Regions from separate parts of the Cryobacterium sp. MDB1-18-1 genome, predicted to be linked through region 3. Evidence: predicted binding sites of a transcription regulator. Region 3 holds the regulator's gene; each other region holds the start of a gene.

The links. The regulator LexA, encoded in region 3, represses DNA repair genes until DNA is damaged. The targets are predictions, from matches to a motif close to TCGAACANNTGTTCGA.
Region 1: the regulator LexA is predicted to act here: its motif matches at 2,398-2,413, upstream of E3O50_RS16875 (HNH endonuclease signature motif containing protein).
Region 2: the regulator LexA is predicted to act here: its motif matches at 3,029-3,044, upstream of uvrA (excinuclease ABC subunit UvrA).

The regions. Positions count from the first base shown of each region.
Region 1 is NZ_SOFR01000072.1:19,005-25,387, reverse strand. Features, by position in the region: gene hxlA (3-hexulose-6-phosphate synthase) at 1-245, shown strand, start outside; gene E3O50_RS16890 (antibiotic biosynthesis monooxygenase) at 341-667, shown strand; gene E3O50_RS16885 (phospholipase) at 656-1,300, opposite strand; gene E3O50_RS16880 (VOC family protein) at 1,297-2,199, opposite strand; gene E3O50_RS16875 (HNH endonuclease signature motif containing protein) at 2,433-4,094, shown strand; gene E3O50_RS16870 (hypothetical protein) at 4,141-5,121, opposite strand; gene E3O50_RS16865 (hypothetical protein) at 5,448-5,615, opposite strand; gene E3O50_RS16860 (FAD-dependent oxidoreductase) at 5,782-6,383, shown strand, end outside.
Region 2 is NZ_SOFR01000026.1:70,943-77,325, forward strand. Features, by position in the region: gene rpsA (30S ribosomal protein S1) at 1-198, shown strand, start outside; gene coaE (dephospho-CoA kinase) at 290-928, shown strand; gene uvrB (excinuclease ABC subunit UvrB) at 938-2,998, shown strand; gene uvrA (excinuclease ABC subunit UvrA) at 3,100-5,967, shown strand; gene uvrC (excinuclease ABC subunit UvrC) at 6,019-6,383, shown strand, end outside.
Region 3 is NZ_SOFR01000009.1:34,145-40,527, reverse strand. Features, by position in the region: gene hflX (GTPase HflX) at 1-932, shown strand, start outside; gene E3O50_RS01535 (methylenetetrahydrofolate reductase) at 1,138-2,127, shown strand; gene metE (5-methyltetrahydropteroyltriglutamate--homocysteine S-methyltransferase) at 2,301-4,640, shown strand; gene lexA (transcriptional repressor LexA) at 4,753-5,457, opposite strand; gene E3O50_RS01520 (LysM peptidoglycan-binding domain-containing protein) at 5,795-6,169, shown strand; gene E3O50_RS01515 (histidinol-phosphate transaminase) at 6,278-6,383, shown strand, end outside.

The DNA of each region.
Region 1 (6,383 bases), on a different contig from region 3:
GAGCGGTCTTCGTTGAGATGCACGCCGGTCTCGACGAGCAGGCGGAGCCTGGCTTCACCTTCCAGACCCTCCTCAACGACGGCGAGACCGCGAAGGTTCCCTTCTCCGTCGCAGGTGGCGTGAACCTGTCCACGATTCGGGGAGTCCAGCGCGCGGGCGCCACCGTTGCGGTCGCCGGGGGCGCCATCTACGGCGCCGCCGACCCCGCCGCCTCGGCCGCGGAGCTGCGCGCCGCGATCATCTAGGAGTCAGGCGAGCCACCGAGGGTTCATGCAGCCAGCGGTGGCAGCATGGGGCGAACGACGCGGTCACCACCGCATTCACGACAGAAGGAAGCCCGATGACGATCATCAAGATCAACGCGATTACTGTCCCAGCCGACAACGGCGATGAGCTGGCTCGCCGGTTCGCCGCCCGCGCGGGGGCCGTCGACGACGCCCCGGGCTTCGAAGGCTTCGAACTGCTGCAGCCGACCGACGATCGCACCACCTGGCTGGTCATCACGCGCTGGGCCGACGAGGAGTCCTTCCAGGCGTGGTCCACGTCGCCCGCCTTCGCGCACGGGCACCGCAGCGAGGCCCCGCAGGACGGGAAGCCCGCTGCGCGCCCGGTCGGTGTGAGCAGCGAGCTGTGGTCATACGCCGTTGCGGGTGGTTCAGCCAGCTGAGACGAGGGCCTCCGTCAGGAACCGCGACACGTCGTCGAGTTCTTCTGCGGAGATCGAGTGCGGCAGACCGGCATAGACCTTCTCGGTCAGGGTGCTGTGGCCGGGCAGCCAGGCGCTCGCCCGTGCTGTCGTCTCCGCGGAGATGACCCGGTCGGCATCTCCGTGGCCGAAGAACACCGGCGTGCGTGTGGCCGCAAGGACCTCATCGCCTGGGAGCGTGGCGTCGAGGGTGAATCCCGAGAGGACGACCCCGGCGGGGAATCGCCCGGGAGCCTGGCGGAGAAGCTGGGTGACCATGAGGCCGCCCTGCGAGAAGCCGAGGGGAACGACGGGCGTGCCCGGGTGCACGTGGGCGTCCAGCCACGCGAGTACGGCATCCGCTGCCTCGATGACGGACTCTGCGCCCGGGCGCCCCGGCACAGTGATCGGGAACCAGGCGAACCCGCCGGTCGGCAGACCGAGCGGCGCACGCAGCGACACCCAGTCGAACGCGTCGGGCAGGTAGGCGGCGAGGCTCGGCAGGTCGCCTTCGTGCGAACCGTAACCATGCAAAAGCAGCAGGAGTGGGCGGGTCGACGGGAGCGCGGGGTCGACGCCGTCGCGGCGGGCCGTGATCTCGATGGCGGGGCTCACGCCGAGGCCTCGCCGACGGTCAGGGTGACGCGGGTCTTCCAGGGGTCGTCGACGCGGATGCTGGTGCCGTCGTCGTGAAGCGGAATCGCGCGGTGGCGGAGTCGTTCGGCCACAGCATCGAGATCAGCGCGGCCGGGAACGGTGATCGCCACGTCGGCGAGGCCGAGGGTCGCGGCACGCGGACCGACGCCGCGGCTGTTCCAGACATTCATCGCCATGTGGTGGTGGTAGCCGCCGGCGCTCACGAACAGCGCGCCGGGGAAGTCGAGGGTCGTTTCGAAGCCGAGGGCGTCGACGTAGAAGCGCCGGGCCATCTCGAGGTCACCGACCTGGAGGTGAACATGGCCGACCTTGGCCGGACCGACGGCGGCTTCTCCCCCATCGGCGGGCAGATTCTTCTGCAGGAAGGCGCTCGGGTCGAGCGCAAGCGTGTCCATCTGGACCTGGCCGTTCTTGTAGACCCACTCCGACCGGTCCCTGTCGACGTAGAGCTCGATCCCGTTACCCTCAGGGTCGGTGAAGTAGAAGGCATTGCTGACGATGTGGTCGGCACTGCCGACGAAGCTCGAACGCTGGTCACGGGCGGCCTGGAGCACGGTCGCGGCCAGGCCGGCGCTCGTGTCGAACAGGATGGCGGTGTGGAAGAGTCCGGCCTGACTGCGGGCGGGAACCGGCAGGCCAGGGGTGTGCTCGAGCACAACGAGCGGGGTCGTGCCGCGACCGAGCACGACGGTGGTGCCCTGTGCGCTGATCGGGTCGAGCGCCAACGCCTCGCGATAGTAGGAGGACATCAACGCGAGGTCGCCGACGCGCAGCGTGACGGCATCCATGCCTGTCGTCGCCGCGAGGAGGTCGCCTGTGGCGGCGCGGGATCCGGTGAGGTCAGTGGTCAGTGTCATGTTCGTCTCCTGCGGTCGCGTCGGGCTCACAAGTCATGCCCAACCCGCTTAGTTGAACCGACAACCAATACTCTAGCAGCATTACTTGAAGCGTCAAGTAAACTTTCCCGGCCACTCAGGAGACTCTCGAATTTGCGCTCAGCATCATATTTAAGTCTGAAAATTAAAGCTCGATAGCCCAAATAAAGTGAGCAGATCTCGCATTAGTGTTCGATTCGGGGTAGAATCGGGGTATGGCAGGAGCTTCGGATCCCCAGTCACACGCCCCGCAGACACCCGGTTCCGGGGCTGCGGGCGATCAGCCCACCGTTGGTGTCGAGTCGGCCCATCCGGTCGCGGTTGCCGAGGGGTTCGAGGGCGCGGAGGGTTTGGCCGGGTCGGTGCCGTCGGTGCATGCGGATGCTGTCGCCCGGCTCGCCGAGGCGCAGGCGGTTCTCGCCGACGCCCTGGCGGCGATCCCGGTGGGGCTGCTCAGTGACACAGAAGCGGTGACGGCGCTGAGCACCGTGGAGGCGATCGGTCGGACGGTGGATGCGGCCCGGGTGAGCACCGCGACGGATGTGGACCGGCGGGCCCGGGTCCTCGGCCGGGAGGGCCTGGCGTGGAAGATGGGCTGCACGGGCCCGTGGGATGTCGTCACCCGGGTGACGCGGGTGTCGGCCCGGGAGGTGAAGCGGCGCACGAAGCTCGGCGATGCGGTGTTGCCGCGGCCGTGTGGCGGCAGTGCCTGGTTGCCGCCCTTGTTCCCCACCGTCGGGGCAGCGCTGACGGCGGGGCAGATCGGGGTGGAGACGGCGGAGTTGATCGTGGCGGGGTTGCAGGTGATCAGTCACCGGGTGGCGCCGGATGACCTGTTGACGGCGGAGCGGGCCCTGGTCGCGTCTGCGGCCGGGCTGATCACCCGGGAGACGGAGGATTTGGCCGGGGCGGGTGTGCCGGTGACGACGGACCTGATCCGGGGCATGGTCGCGCAGTGGCAGGCGGCCCTGGACCCCGACGGGGTCCTCCCGACCGAGGACCTGTTCGAGGCGAAGTCGAACATCGGCTTCGGCCAACTCAAGAACGGGTTGTATCCGGTGAAGGGTGGGGTGACACCGGAACTGTTCGGGGTGATGAACACCCTCTTCGACGCCTTCCTCAGCTTCCACGCCCGCCCGGCGTTCCCCACCGCCGAGGAACAGGCGCTGATGGATTCGGGGCAGCTGATCCCCGGCGCCGAGACCGCGGACGGCGGCGCCGACACGGGCCCGGATCTGGACGTGATCGAAGCAGAGCTCCGGGAGCGCCGCGCCGACACCCGCACCAGCGGGGAGAAACGCGCCGACATCCTCCGGGCCCTGTTCGAACACGCCGCCCGCGACACGGACACCCCGTCGATGGGCGGGTCAGCCCCGACGGTAATGGTGCACGTGAACGCTGCGGACCTCGCCTCCGGGGTCGGGGTGGGGTGGATCGACGGCGTCGAGGCCCCCGTGTCTTTGAAGACGGTGCACCAGCGCATCTGTGACGGCGGCTTCCAAGGGGTCCTCTTCGGGGTGAACAACGAGGTCCTCAAGCTCGGGCCGGAGCGGCGCTATTTCAACCGGTCGCAGCGCCGGGCGATCACCGCCCGGGACGGCGGCTGCATCATCCCCGGCTGCAAGGCGCCGGCGCACTGGGCCGAAGTACACCATGTGAAGCCCTGGGCGAAGGACGGGCCCACGACCGTCGACAACGGTGTCCTACTGTGCTGGTTCCATCACCACAGCATCGACACCTCCGGGTGGGAGATCCGAATGGTGAAAGGCTCACCACAAGTCCGGGCCCCTGGGCTGATCGACCCGCTACGACTCTGGCGGCCACCGAACCGGCACCGCGCCCACCAGGTCCTCACCGGACCACCCAACCGCGACTGAACACGTGATTCACCGGACCGTTCTGGCTCGCCTCCGCTCTATCCGTTCACGCGGCGTTGAGAGCGTTGACGAGAGCCGGGATCGCTGGAGTCAACTGGTCCAGATCCGACTTTGTCGAGGCATTCGTCGAAAGTCGCAGCCAGTTGACTCCGTCGAATGCGTCGAAGGTATAGCCGCCAGCCTCATTCGGAATCCGAGTCACAAGGTCAACCCCGGGGATTGACACGGTCTCGGCCCCGGTCTCCCGCGCGACATCCTCCTGCGCCCAGGATCCGCCCGGTAACAGGATGATACTGAAGGATTCAATCTGGCCAGCCGGAGCCGGCGACTGTGACCAGCTGCACGCGAATACGCCTGCGCTCCCGAGGGCCGCGTAACGTCCCTCGGCGGCTTCGCCGCTGGCAGTGTCAGCAGAAGAGACAGTGAGTCCGGGACTGGAAATGGCGTCCGTGACGTGTGCAGTATCCGACAGTGCGGCGCAATCCTCGCGTTTCCAGGCGCCACTCGGAGTGACGACGGCTACAGGCGTGCCCGCGGCCCGTGCGCGACCCGAGAACGTGGTGAGGAGCGTTGCAACTGCGGTCCGGGTGTCGTCATTGATCGTTCCGACCGCCGTGTAGACGACGGCGCTGAGCCAGTAACCACCATCGGTGGCACTGACCCGGCAGGACCCGGACTGCGCAGGGTCGACCACGTCGGCTCCATAGCAGTAGACCTCATCCGCGTGAACGGTCGTCACCGAGGCAGCAGCCAAAACGACGGCACTGAAGTACGCGCCCGTGAGGCTCTCATTTTCGGACCAGAGGCAGTCGATACCACCGCGTGCGGGCACCGCTGCCCAGGAGGGATCCAACACAAGCGAGACGGCCCTGGCCCTCTCCGAACTCGTCACGACCGCGCCAACGGCCGCGCTGACTTCGTCGACGGTGAAGAGTGCGTCGCACGTGCCGCCGAAGACACCGACCGGTCGGGTCTGCCCGGCGGGCACTGTTGTGGAAGCGGTCGGCGTCGGAGTCGTGGTTGACATTTCAGTGACCGGAGCAGCGCCCGGCGCGGTTGGCCCAGGCCCCGCACAGCCGGAAAGCAGAACCAGCACTGTCAAAGCCACGGCACACGCAGCGGAACCTGTTAGAGCACGCATGGCCATCCCCCAATGTTTGTGGCACCACCGTGCCCCCGCTTCTCCGCGGTCCTATTCTGGACCCTAATCGCTGCAGGGCGACAAAGGATACCGAGGTCAGCGGAAAGAATCAGGTGCTGACCTCCGGTGATCGGGTGATGTGCGACGGCAGGCAGGAGGGAGACGCAGGCGCGCTTCCGCTGTCAGGCGTGTGCCGAACTCAGGGGCACAGATCAGCGGCCCGCGAAGAGCCGGGACAGGAAGCCACCGGACGCCTGTTCGTTCTCGTGCCCGGGGCAGCGCTGCGACTTCGGCACTCCGCGCATGACCTGGTCGACATGTTGGCCACAGCCGGCCCAGGTGGTCTTCCCGCAGGTCTTACAGGTCTTGGCGTGGCACATCGGCAGCTCCTTCGTGGGTGAAAGCACTCACTATACCCCCATGGGTATTGAGAGTGCACGGTCCGCGGTATCCCGCGGGTGTAGTGTCAGAATCAGTCCCCCAATTACCCACGGGGGTATATGCCGGGTCGACCAAATCGCTGTCCCGGCCGACGAAAGGCACCCCATGAAGATCGTTGTCGTAGGCGGGGTCGCAGCCGGCGCATCCGTCGCCGCCCGCGCCCGCCGTTTGGACGAGTTCGCTGAGATCGTCGTGCTCGAGCGCGGTCATCACGTCTCGTTTGCGAATTGCGGTCTGCCGTACCATGTGGGCGAAGTGATTGCTGATCGCAGCCGCCTGCTCCTGCAAACGCCGGAAAGTCTGCGCGAATCCCTCGACATCGACGTGCGGGTCGGACACGAGGTGCTGCGAATCGACCGTGCCGCGAAGACCGTCACCGTCCGCGAGGTCGACGGCGGCCGCAGCTACGAGGAACCTTATGACGAACTGGCGCTCTGCACGGGCGCCGAACCACTCCGCCCTCCCCTGCCGGGGATAGACCTGCCCGGCGTGCACGTGCTGCGCCGGATCGGCGACATGGACGCCATCAAGGCCCAACTGGATGCCGCGATCACCCTCGCCGCGACGGGCGCCCGCGGACCCGTGCGCACCGTCGTGATCGGCGCGGGTTACATCGGCCTCGAAATGGCCGAGAACCTCAAGCACCGCGGCGCCCTCGTCGACGTCGTCGAGATGAGCGACCAGATCCTGCCGCCCCTCGACCACGA
Region 2 (6,383 bases), on a different contig from region 3:
CAGGACTACGCTGCAGCCCAGGCTCGCTGGGAAGCCCACAAGAAGCAGGTCGCGTCCGCGAACGACGAGATCATCGCCGTCGGCGACGTTCCCTCTGCAGCTGGCAACTCGTTCTCGAGCGAGACGGCCGGAGCCGGAACGCTTGCTGACGACGAGGCACTCGCCGCACTGCGCGAGAAGCTCAGCAGCAACAACTAGCACGCAGCTCCACCGCAACACCAGAACCGGCCGGACCCTTCGGGGCCCGGCCGGTTTTCTGCGCCCTGGCCACATCGGTAGCATTGCCGGGGTGTACCTCATTGGACTGACCGGCGGGATCGCATCCGGCAAGAGCACCGTTGCGAGCGCCCTCACGGAACACGGGGCCGTCGTCATCGATGCGGATCGCCTCGCCCGCGAGGTCGTCGAACCGGGCAGCCCCGTCCTGGCGGCGATCGCGGCGGAGTTCGGCACCGCTCTCGTCGGACCGGACGGTGCGCTGGACCGGCCCAGACTCGGCGCGATCGTCTTCGGCGACCCGGCGGCCCTGGCGAGGCTCAACGCGATCGTGCACCCCGCAGTGCGGTCGCTCACGAACGCACGCATTCGTGCAGCCGGGCTCGCGAATCCCTCGGCGGTGGTCGTCTACGACGTACCCCTTCTGGTCGAGGCGGCCGTCGAGCATCCGTTCGACCTCGTCGTCGTCACCCAGGCGACTCCGGAGACCCGGATGCAACGGATGGTCGACCTGCGCCGGATGAGCCAGGAGGACGCGGCCATGCGCATCCGCGCCCAGGCCGATGATGCCGAACGGCTTGCGATCGCCGACGTCGTGATCGACACCGATGGCACCCTGGAACACACCCTGCGACAGGTCGACGCGCTCTGGGAACGCGTGCGGAGCGCCGGAAACTCTGCCGGCACCGAGAGTGTCGGTGGTCGAATCTAGACTGGAGGGATGGAACCCACGCGATCCGTACATCCCTTTGAGGTCGTGAGCGAATACACGCCGAGCGGCGACCAGCCGACCGCGATCAAAGAACTCGCCGAACGCATCAACGCCGGTGAAACCGACATCGTGCTCCTCGGAGCCACCGGAACCGGCAAGTCCGCGACGACCGCCTGGCTGATCGAACAGGTGCAGCGCCCGACGCTCGTGCTCGCGCACAACAAGACCCTCGCAGCCCAGCTCGTGAACGAGTTCCGCGAGCTGATGCCGAACAACGCCATCGAGTACTTCGTGTCGTACTACGACTACTACCAGCCGGAGGCGTACGTCCCGCAGACGGACACCTTCATCGAGAAGGACTCCTCGATCAACGCCGAGGTCGAGCGGCTCAGGCACTCCACCACGAACTCGCTCCTGAGCCGCCGGGACGTCGTCGTCGTCTCCACCGTGTCCTGCATCTACGGCCTCGGCACACCCGAGGGATACATGGAGGCCATGATCGCCCTCCAGGTGGGCCAGAAGGTCGACCGTGACTGGCTGATCCGCAAGTTCGTTGCGATGCAGTACCAGCGCAACGACGTCGACTTTTCCAGGGGCCACTTCCGGGTGCGCGGCGACACCATCGAGATCATCCCGATGTACGAGGAACTCGCGATCCGGATCGAGATGTTCGGCGATGAGATCGAGGCGCTCTACAGTCTGCACCCGCTCACCGGTGACATCGTCCGCAAGCTCGAATCCGTGTCCGTTTTCCCCGGCTCGCACTACGTCGCGAGCACCGAGACCATGCAGCGGGCCATCGTCACCATCCAGGAAGAACTCGCCGAACGGCTCGGCCAGCTCGAACGGGAAGGCAAACTGCTCGAGGCGCAGCGACTTCGGATGCGCACGACCTTCGACCTCGAGATGATGGAACAGATCGGCTTCTGCTCCGGCATCGAGAACTACTCCCGGCACATCGACCAGCGGTCACCGGGGGAGGCGCCGCACTGTCTCCTCGACTACTTCCCCGACGACTTCCTGATGGTCATCGACGAATCCCATGTCACCGTCCCGCAGATCGGGGCGATGTACGAGGGGGACTCGTCCCGCAAACGCACGCTCGTCGAGCATGGCTTCCGGCTCCCGAGCGCCCTCGACAACCGGCCGCTCAAGTTCAACGAATTCAAGGACAGGGTCGGCCAGACCGTGTACCTGTCCGCCACGCCCGGGAAATACGAGATGGGCATCGCAGACGGCATCGTCGAACAGATCATCCGCCCGACCGGGCTCATCGACCCGCAGATCATCGTCAAGCCGTCCAAGGGACAGATCGACGACCTCCTCGAGGAGATCCACAAGCGCGTCGCACTCAACGAGCGGGTACTCGTCACGACCCTCACCAAGAAGATGGCCGAGGAACTCACGGACTTCCTCACCGAGGCCGGCGTCCGGGTGCGCTACCTGCACTCCGACGTCGACACCCTGCGCCGGGTCGAGCTCCTCACCGAGCTCCGCGCGGGCGTGTACGACGTCCTCGTCGGCATCAATCTCCTCCGGGAGGGCCTCGACCTGCCCGAGGTGTCGCTCGTCGCAATCCTCGACGCCGACAAGGAAGGGTTCCTGCGCTCCGCAACCTCCCTCATCCAGACGATCGGCCGGGCCGCCCGGAACGTCTCCGGCGAGGTGCACATGTACGCCGACCGGCTGACCGCCTCGATGGAACGCGCGATCGACGAGACCGACCGCCGCCGCGAAAAGCAGGTCGCCTACAACACCCTGCACGGCATCGACCCCACTCCGCTCCGCAAACGGATCGCCGACATCACCGACATCCTCGCACGGGAAGAGGCCGACACCGCCGAGCTCCTCGCCGGTCGCGACGCCCGGCGCAAGGTCGCGGCGACCCCGCTCCGCACCGGCATCGCCGCGAACGGAGCCAACGACCTCGAGTCGATCATCGCCGACCTCAGTGGCCAGATGCTCGAGGCCGCGGGCGAGCTCAAGTTCGAACTCGCTGCCCGGCTCCGGGACGAGGTCTCCGAACTCAAACGCGAACTCCGCCAGATGGAGAAGGCCGGGCACATCTGATCAACAACCGCCCAACGTCGCGGTCGGAATTCGAACGTTTGTTCGCTCAGGGCGTGCGTCCGGGGCGCAGGAGTGTCGGTGGCACTCAATAGACTCGAACGGTGTCAATTTCCAAGGTAACGTCCGGGTCCAAGCTCAGTGTCCGCGGTGCGCGTGTGCACAACCTGCACAACGTCGATTTGGAGATCCCCAGGGATTCCCTGGTCGTCTTCACGGGACTGTCCGGTTCGGGCAAGTCCTCACTCGCGTTCGACACCATCTTCGCGGAGGGGCAACGCCGCTACGTCGAGTCGCTCTCCGCGTACGCACGCCAGTTCCTCGGCCAGGTCGACCGGCCGGACGTCGACTTCATTGAGGGGCTCAGCCCCGCCGTCTCGATCGACCAGAAGTCGACCAACCGCAACCCGCGGTCGACGGTCGGCACGATCACCGAGGTCTACGACTACATGCGCCTGCTCTGGGCGCGCATCGGAGTGCCGCACTGCGCCGTCTGCGGCGAGGTCATCCAGGCCCAGACCGTTCAGCAGATCGCCGACCAGCTCATGGAACTTCCGCAGGGCACCCGATACCAGATCCTGAGCCCGGTCGTCTCCCAGAAGAAGGGCGAGTTCGTCGACCTGTTCAAGGAGCTCGCCGCCGGCGGCTACTCCCGCGCCATGGTCGACGGCACCCAGATCCAGCTCAGCGAACCGCCGACGCTCAAGAAGCAGCTCAAGCACGACATCTCCGTGGTCGTCGACCGCCTCGTCGCGGCGCCGGAACTCCTCAGCCGCCTGACCGACTCCCTCGAGACCGCGCTCAAACTCACCGACGGCATCGTCCAGATCAACTACGTCGACGGGGAGGGTGACGCGGCGTGGCAGAGCTACTCCGAGAAGCTCTCCTGCCCGAACAACCACCCCGTGCAGCTCACCGAGATCGAACCGCGCACCTTCTCCTTCAACGCGCCCTTCGGCGCCTGCCCCGAGTGCTCCGGCCTCGGCACGCGAATGTCCGTCGACCAGGATCTCCTTCTCGGCGACCCTGAGCTCAGCATCGCGGAGGGCGTCGTGCTGCCCTGGACCACCCAGGGCAAGGGACTCTTCCAGTACTACGAGAAGCTGCTCGACGGCCTCGCGCACGACCTCGACTTCTCACTCGACACCCCCTGGGGCGAACTCACGCCCGACGTGCAGAATGCCGTGCTCCGCGGCGACAACTTCGAGGTCCGCGTGAAGTGGAAGAACCGCTACGGCCGTGAGATGAGCTACACCTCCGGCTTCGAAGGCGTCGTGCCGTACATCGAACGCCAGTACCTGCAGGCGGAGTCCGACACCCAGCGGGCCCGCTGGGGCGAGTACCTCCGCGAGATCGACTGCCCGGTCTGCTCGGGCACCCGGCTCAAGCCCGAGGTCCTCGCCGTGCTGATCCACGGCTCCAGCATCGCGGATGTCTGCAACCTGAGCCTCGCGGACGCCCGGTCGTTCATGGACCTGCTCGAACTGACCGACCGTGAGGCCATGATCGCGGCCCAGGTCCTCCGCGAGATCAAGGCGCGGCTGGACTTCCTGATCCGGGTCGGCCTCAACTACCTGAACCTGGCCCGCGCAGCCGCGAGCCTCTCCGGCGGAGAGGCCCAGCGCATCCGTCTGGCCACGCAGATCGGCTCCGGGTTGACCGGGGTGCTCTACGTGCTCGACGAGCCGAGCATCGGCCTGCACCAGCGGGACAACCGGCGACTCATCGAGACCCTCGTCGCCCTCCGCGACCTCGGCAACACCCTCATCGTCGTCGAACACGACGAGGACACCATCAAGATGGCCGACTGGATCGTCGACATCGGTCCCGGCGCCGGCGTGAACGGCGGCCACGTCGTGCACTCCGGCTCCTACGCGAGCCTCCTGGAGAACCGGGAGTCGCTCACGGGAGACTACCTCGCCGGCCGCAAGTCGATAGAGACGCCGGAGACGCGCAGGCCGATCGACCCTGACCGCCAGATCAACGTGATCGGGGCGGAGGCGAACAACCTCAAGAAGGTCTCCGTGACGTTCCCGCTCGGCACCTTCACCGCCGTCACCGGCGTGAGCGGCTCCGGAAAGTCCTCCCTCGTCAACGACATCCTCTACCGGGTGCTCGCCAACCGGCTGAACGGCGCCCGCAAGCTCCCCGGCAAGCACACCAGGGTCACCGGGCTCGAGCAGCTGGACAAGGTCATCCACGTCGACCAGGCCCCGATCGGCCGCACCCCTCGGTCCAACCCGGCGACGTACACGGGCGTGTTCGACAAGATCCGCACCCTCTTCTCGGAGACGATCGAGGCGAAGGCGCGGGGCTACCTGCCCGGCCGGTTCAGCTTCAACGTCAAGGGCGGCCGCTGCGAAGCCTGCTCCGGCGACGGCACGATCAAGATCGAGATGAACTTCCTGCCCGACGTCTATGTCGCGTGCGAGGTCTGCGGGGGAGCGCGGTACAACCGCGACACCCTCACCGTTCACTACAAGGGCAAGAACATCGCCGAGGTCCTCGACATGCCGATCAGCGAGGCTGCGGAATTCTTCGAGCCGATCTCGGCGATCCACCGCTTCCTGAAGACCCTCGTCGAGGTCGGACTCGGCTATGTGCGCCTCGGCCAGAGCGCCACGACGCTCTCCGGAGGTGAGGCGCAGCGCGTCAAGCTCGCCACCGAACTCCAGCGTCGCTCGAACGGCCGCAGCGTCTACGTGCTCGACGAACCCACGACCGGGCTGCACTTCGAAGACGTGCGCAAGCTCCTGCTGGTGCTCAACAGTCTCGTCGACAAGGGCAACACCGTGATCGTGATCGAGCACAACCTCGACGTGATCAAATCGGCCGACTGGGTGATCGACCTCGGGCCGGAGGGCGGGTCCGGCGGCGGGCGCGTGCTCGCGACCGGAACACCGGAGCACATCGCGACCGTCAAGAAGAGCCACACGGGCACCTTCCTCAAAGAGATCCTGGCGGCGCGCTAAAATTCTGTTCGGCCGGTTTCTGTCCGGCGCGGGGAAGTACCAGGAGAGTTCATGTCGGACGCGTTGAGCTATCGGCCGAAGGCGGGGGAGATCCCCACGGTCCCTGGCGTGTACCGCTTTCGCGACGAGACCGGGCGGGTGCTCTACGTCGGCAAGGCCAAGAACCTGCGCGCCCGCCTCAGCAACTACTTCGCGCCGCTCAGCAGCCTGCACGAGCGCACCCGGCGCATGGTCACGACGGCCGCGTCCGTCGAGTGGACCACAGTCGGAACCGAGGTCGAGGCCCTCCAGCTCGAATGGACCTGGATCAACGAGTTCGACCCGCCGTTCAACGTGCAGTTCAAGGACGACAAGTCCTACCCGTACCTCGCCGTGACCCTCGCAGACGAGGCGCCGCGCGCCCTCGTCACCCGCAC
Region 3 (6,383 bases):
TCGCCCAGCTCGAATACCTGCTGCCCCGCCTCCGCGGCTGGGGTGACTCCATGTCGCGCCAGGCCGGTGGCCAGGTCGGCGGAACCGGTGCCGGAATGGGTTCCCGCGGCCCCGGCGAGACGAAGATCGAACTCGACCGTCGTCGCATCCACACCCGGATGTCCCGGCTGCGCAAGCAGATCCTGGCCATGAAGCCAGCCCGCGAGGCCAAGCGCGCCAACCGCAAGCGCAACGCCGTGCCCTCCGTCGCCATCGTCGGCTACACCAACGCCGGCAAGTCGAGCCTGCTCAACCGGATCACGCGGGCCGGCGTGCTCGTCGAGAACTCCCTCTTCGCCACGCTCGACGCGACCGTCCGGAAGTCGACAACGAGCGACGGCCGGCTGTACACGCTGACCGACACCGTCGGCTTCGTCCGCAACCTGCCGCACCAACTCGTCGAGGCCTTCCGGTCGACCCTTGAAGAGGTCGCCGACGCCGACGTCATCGTGCACGTCGTCGACGCCTCCCACCCCGACCCGGCGAGCCAGCTCGCGACGGTCCGCGAGGTCATCGGTGAGGTCGGCGCCCGGGAGATCCCTGAGCTCGTCGTCTTCAACAAGAGCGACCTCGTCACGGACGACGATCGTCTCGTGCTGCGCGGCCTCTGGCCGAAGGGCATCTTCGTCTCCACCCGCACGGGTGAGGGCGTCGACGAGGTGCTCGCCGCGATCGCCGGACTGCTTCCGCGCCCGTCCATCGAACTCGACCTGCTCATTCCCTACGAGCGTGGCGACCTGATCGCGATGCTGCACGCCCAGGGCACGGTGCTCACGACGGACTACGCCGAAACCGGCACCCGGGTGCGCGCCCTCGTCACGACGGAGATCCAGTCCCAGTTCGCACCGTTCGCCGTCGCACCGGCGGCCGCCGTGCCCGCCGTCGCAAGCTGAACCAGGTAACGAACGGTCACACTCGTGCAATCCGATTAAGGGATTGCTAGAGTTTTCTTCAATCGTTGCCGACGGATTTCTTCCGCCGGCATGGAGCGACAGCCGAGCCCGGCACCCGCCCGCGAACACCCGCCAGGGCTTTCTGGCGGTCCGCGGCCGCCCGGCCATTCAGTGCACACACTGGCTACTGTCGAATGAGGAATGAATGTCCACTCCAACGGACTCCGCCCGCACACGGCGCATCCCCTTTTCGTTCGAGCTGTATCCGCCGAAGACGGATGCCGCAGCATCCGCTCTCGCGACGACGATCGACCATCTCGCAGCGGCGGGCCCCGACTTCCTCTCGGTCACCTACGGAGCCAACGGATCCTCACGCCGCTCCTCGCTCGACGTTCTCAGCCGAATCCTCCGCACGACGAACGTCGAAGCGATGGCCCACCTCACCTGCGTCGGCTCCACCCACGACGAGGCGAACCGGCTGATCCGCGAATTCCTCGACGCCGGAGTGCGCAGCTTCCTCGCCCTCCGCGGCGACCCCCCGGCAGGCACGAAGGAGGGCGAGGCGTTCCTCGGCGACTTCGGCAGCGCCGCCGAACTCGTGCAGCTCATCCACCGGGTTCAGGCCGAGAAGTCCCCGTACCGCGAGACGATCATCCCCGGTATCCCCGCCGCACGCGCCGTCAAGCCCGGCCACGAGAAGGTGCGGATCGCCGTTGCGGCGTTCCCGAACGGCCACCCCCGGTCACGTTCATCGGCGCAGGATATCGACACCCTGCTCGCCAAGCAGGCCGCGGGCGCGAACCTCGGCATCACCCAGCTCTTCTTCCACGCCGACCACTTCCTGAGCTTCGTCCAGCGCGCCAGGGAAGCCGGAGTGCTCTTCCCGATCCTGCCCGGCATCATGCCGGTGACCAGCCCGGCCAGGCTGCGGCGGATCATCGAACTCTCCGGTGAGCAGATGCCGGCAGACCTGTCCATCCGGCTCGAGATCGAACCGACCAAGGAAGGACAGCGTGAGATCGGCATCCAGCACGCCGTCGACCTCGCCAGCCAGGTGATCGCCGGGGGAGCGCCCGGTCTGCACCTCTACGCCTTCAATCAGCACGAGACCGTACTGGAGGTGCTCGACGGCTGCGGCCTGCTCGGCGCGCCGGCTCCGGTCCGGACGCCGACGGCACTGCCCACGATCGTGTAACCCGGCCTGGCGCCCCGCCCCGCCCCGGACGCCATCGCCGCTCCCGCTCCACCGACCGCCATACGGGCGCCTCGGGTTTCCGTCGCGCCCGAAAGCACCCTGCACGCCGCGGCATCCGCCCCACACACCACCCGCCAGCATCCGCTGCACCGCCCAACCGCAAAGGAAACGTTATGACCAGCACTGCCCCGTTCCCCGCAGGCACGATCCTCGGCTATCCGCGCATCGGCCCGCGCCGAGAACTCAAGAAGGCCGTCGAATCCTTCTGGGCCGGCACATCGAGCGCCGCCGAACTCGAGGCCGCTGCGGCCGGACTCCGTCAGGCCACCCGCGACCGCCTCGCCGCCCTCGGCCTCGGCCGCACCGACTCCGCCATCCCGGAGTCGTTCTCCTACTACGACCAGATGCTCGACGCGCTCTGCACGGTCGGCGCCGTGCCCGCCCGCTTCGCCGGACTCGTCGACGCCGACGGGCACATCGACCTCGCCGGATACTTCACCCTCGCCCGCGGCGAGGGGGACAGCCTCCCGCTCGAGATGACCAAGTGGTTCGACTCGAACTACCACTACCTCGTGCCCGAGATCGGGCCGGAAACGGAGTTCTCCCTCTCGAGCGACCGGATCGTGCGCGAATTCGAGGAGGCACGCGCCGCCGGCTTCCTGACCCGGCCCGTCATCGTCGGCCCGGTCACGTTCCTGCTGCTCAGCAAGCCGAGCGACGAAGCCCCTGCGGGCTTCGAGCCCCTCGACCGGCTCGATGACCTCATTCCGGTGTACGCGACCCTGCTGCAGCGCCTCGCCGACGCCGGTGCCGAGTGGGTGCAGCTCGACGAACCCGGCCTCGTCAGCGAGAGCATCCACGTGCCCCGCGCCGAGACCCTCAGCGCCGTGCAGTGGGCGTACGGGACCCTCGGGCACCTCGCCCAGCGTCCGGCGATCTTCGTCGCTGCCCCCTACGGCAGCCTCGACGACGCCCTGCCCGTGCTCGCCGGCGCACCGATCGAGGCCATCGGCCTTGATCTCGTCCGCGGCACGCTCCCCGAGACCGCCCCAGGGCTGGACGGGAAGACCCTCGTCGCCGGTGTCATCGACGGGCACAACATCTGGCGCGGTGACCTGGCGGATGCCTTCGCTCAGGTCACCGGGGCCGGCGCACTGTCGCCGCGGATCGCCGTCTCGACCTCGACGAGCCTCCAGCACGTCCCGCACACCGTCGCGGACGAGACCGCGCTCGGCGCCGAACTCGTGAGCTGGCTCGCATTCGCCGACGAGAAAGTCGGCCAGGTTGTGACCCTCGCCCGCGGCCTGGCCGACGGACGGGAGGCCATCAGCGCCGAACTGGACGCTGCGACCGGCGCACTCGCCGCCCGCAGCGCCGCCCCCGGCGTCCGCGACGGTGCCGTGAGGGCCCGTGCCGCGGAGCTCACCGACGCCTCGTACAGCCGAGGGGTTTACGCCGACAGGCTCGCCGCCCAGGAGGCCGCACTCGCGCTGCCCTTCCTGCCGACGACGACCATCGGCTCCTTCCCGCAGACCGGGGAGATCCGCCGTGCCCGCGCCCGTTTCCTCACCGGAGTGCTCAGCGACGCCGAATACCGCGACCTGATGCGCGCGGAGATCGCCAGGGTCGTCGCCCTGCAGGAGGAGATCGGCCTCGACGTGCTCGTGCACGGCGAACCCGAGCGCAACGACATGGTGCAGTACTTCGCCGAGAACCTCGACGGCTTCGCGGTCACCGAGAACGGCTGGGTCCAGTCCTACGGCAGCCGCTGCACCCGCCCGTCCATCCTGTGGGGCGATGTCTCCCGCCCGAAGCCGATCACCGTCGACTGGTCGACCTACACGCAGGGGCTGACGGCGAAGCCGGTCAAGGGCATGCTGACCGGCCCGGTCACCATCCTCGCCTGGTCCTTCGTGCGCGACGACCAGCCCCTCGGCGAGACGGCGCGCCAGGTCGCCCTCGCCCTCCGCGACGAGATCGCCGACCTCGAGGCCGCCGGAATCGGCATCATCCAGGTCGACGAGCCGGCCCTGCGCGAACTGCTTCCGCTCAAGAAGGCCGGCCACGCAGACTACCTCGACTGGTCCGTCGGCTCGTTCCGGCTCGCGACCGCCGGGGTGCGGGACGCCACCCAGATCCACACCCACCTCTGCTACTCCGAGTTCGGTGTCGTGCTCGAGGCGATCCGCGCTCTCGACGCCGACGTGACGAGCATCGAGGCGGCCCGCTCCCGGATGGAGGTCGTGACGGACATTCAGGCCAATGGCTTCGACCACGGCATCGGCCCGGGCGTCTACGACATCCACTCACCGCGGGTGCCGGGCGTTGCCGAGCTGACGGAGCTGCTCGACCGTGCCGTCGCCGCCATCCCGGCCGGTCAGGTCTGGGTGAACCCGGATTGCGGGCTCAAGACCCGCGGCTACGCGGAGACGGTCGAGTCTCTCGGAAACATGATCGAGGCGACCCGCATCGTGCGCGCCCGCCTCGCCGCAGGCGTGCCCGCCCTCGCCTGATCCTCCTCGCGGCGAACACCCGCCGCGCGCGACGCGCCGTTTGCGCCGCTTCGCGCCAGGCTTGCCTGGCGCGAAGCGGCGCAGTTGGCGCGCACGGGGGATCTACAGGGAGCTACAGGGAACGCAGGACGGCGACGATCTTGCCGAGGATCTCGGCGTGGTCACCGAGGATCGGCTCGAAGTTGGTGTTCCTCGGCAGCAGCCAGGTGTGGCCGTCACGCTGCCGGAAGACCTTCACCGTCGCCTCGCCATCGAGCATCGCGGCGACGATCTCGCCGTTCTCCGCGGTCTTCTGCTGGCGGACGACGACCCAGTCGCCGTCCATGATCGCGGCGTCGATCATCGATTCGCCGACGACCTTGAGCATGAACAGCTCGCCCTTGCCGACGAGCTGGCGCGGGAGCGGGAAGATCTCGTCGACCTGCTGGTCGGCCATGATCGGAACACCGGCCGCGATCCGCCCGACGAGCGGCACCATTGCCGCGTCGCCCACCGGGGTACCCTGCTGGAAGTTCTCGGCGGCGCCGGCCGCGGTGTCCTCCGGCGACTGCGGCAGCTCGATCAGGACCTCGAGCGCCCGGGGCCGGTTCGGGTCCCTGCGCAGGTAGCCGCTCAGCTGGAGCTGGTTGAGCTGGTGGGTGACGCTCGACAGCGACGACAGGCCCACGGCGTCACCGATCTCCCGCATGCTCGGCGGATAGCCGCGCTGGCCGACAGAGCGCTGGATCACGTCCATGATCGCGCGCTGCTTGTCGCTGAGGCTCTTCCTCCGACGTGTTCCGCCTCGTTCGGGGGAACTGCCGGCGAACGGGGTCACGCTGTCCGGGGTCTCGCTGTCCGGGGTCACGCTGTCCTGGGTCACGATGTCGCTCCTGTCGGTGGCGGTGGGCGGTGGCGGGCGGTCGCCCCGGTGGATGCCGTGAGGCGACCGTATCCGAATGTCAGTGGTCGCTGGTTGAGTTCACACCAGTCAATCGAAACTGTAACCAGCCTGGGGCGAAGTGCAGACATTCATTCGAGTGTGTCGTGTACTTCACCCCAATAATAACCGGAGAAAGTCTTGATTGTTCGAACAATCGAATATATATTCGGAACATAGCTTCGTATCCGGCTCTCCCGGCCGAGAGTCGGATACGAATACACAGGAGGCAGACATGAGCACAACAATCGAGCTGGTCCCGGGGGCGCACACCCGGCTGCGCATCACCCGGCGCGGTCGTGCCGTGCTGACCGCGATCGCCGGCGTCCCCCTCGTCGTCGGCGCGCTTGCCCTCGCCCTCAACGGCGGCCTCGCCGCCGCAGACGGCAGCACCTTGAGCGGCAGCGGCATGAGCGCCGACGCGGGTGGAAGTGCGACGACCTTCGACTACGTCACGATCCAGTCGGGCCAGTCGTTGTGGCAGCTTGCCGAGCGCATCGCCCCTTCTGCCGATCCGCGCGAGGTCATCGCCGAGATCGTCAACCTGAACCAGCTGCCCTCCGAGAGCGTGCAGCCGGGCCAGCGCTTGGCTCTCCCTGCCGAATACTGAGCAAGCCGGATACTGAGCAAGCCGGATACTGAACCACCGGAGTACTGAGCAAGCCAAATACTGAACCACGGGCAATATGACCCGCCGGTGCTGAGGCCCATCGGTAACATGGGGGGAGTGACCAGTCTCAACGACCTGCCCCTCCGCGACAATCTTCGCGGGCTCACTCCCTATGGGGCGCCGCAGCTGCACGTGCCGGTCGCGCTCAACGTGA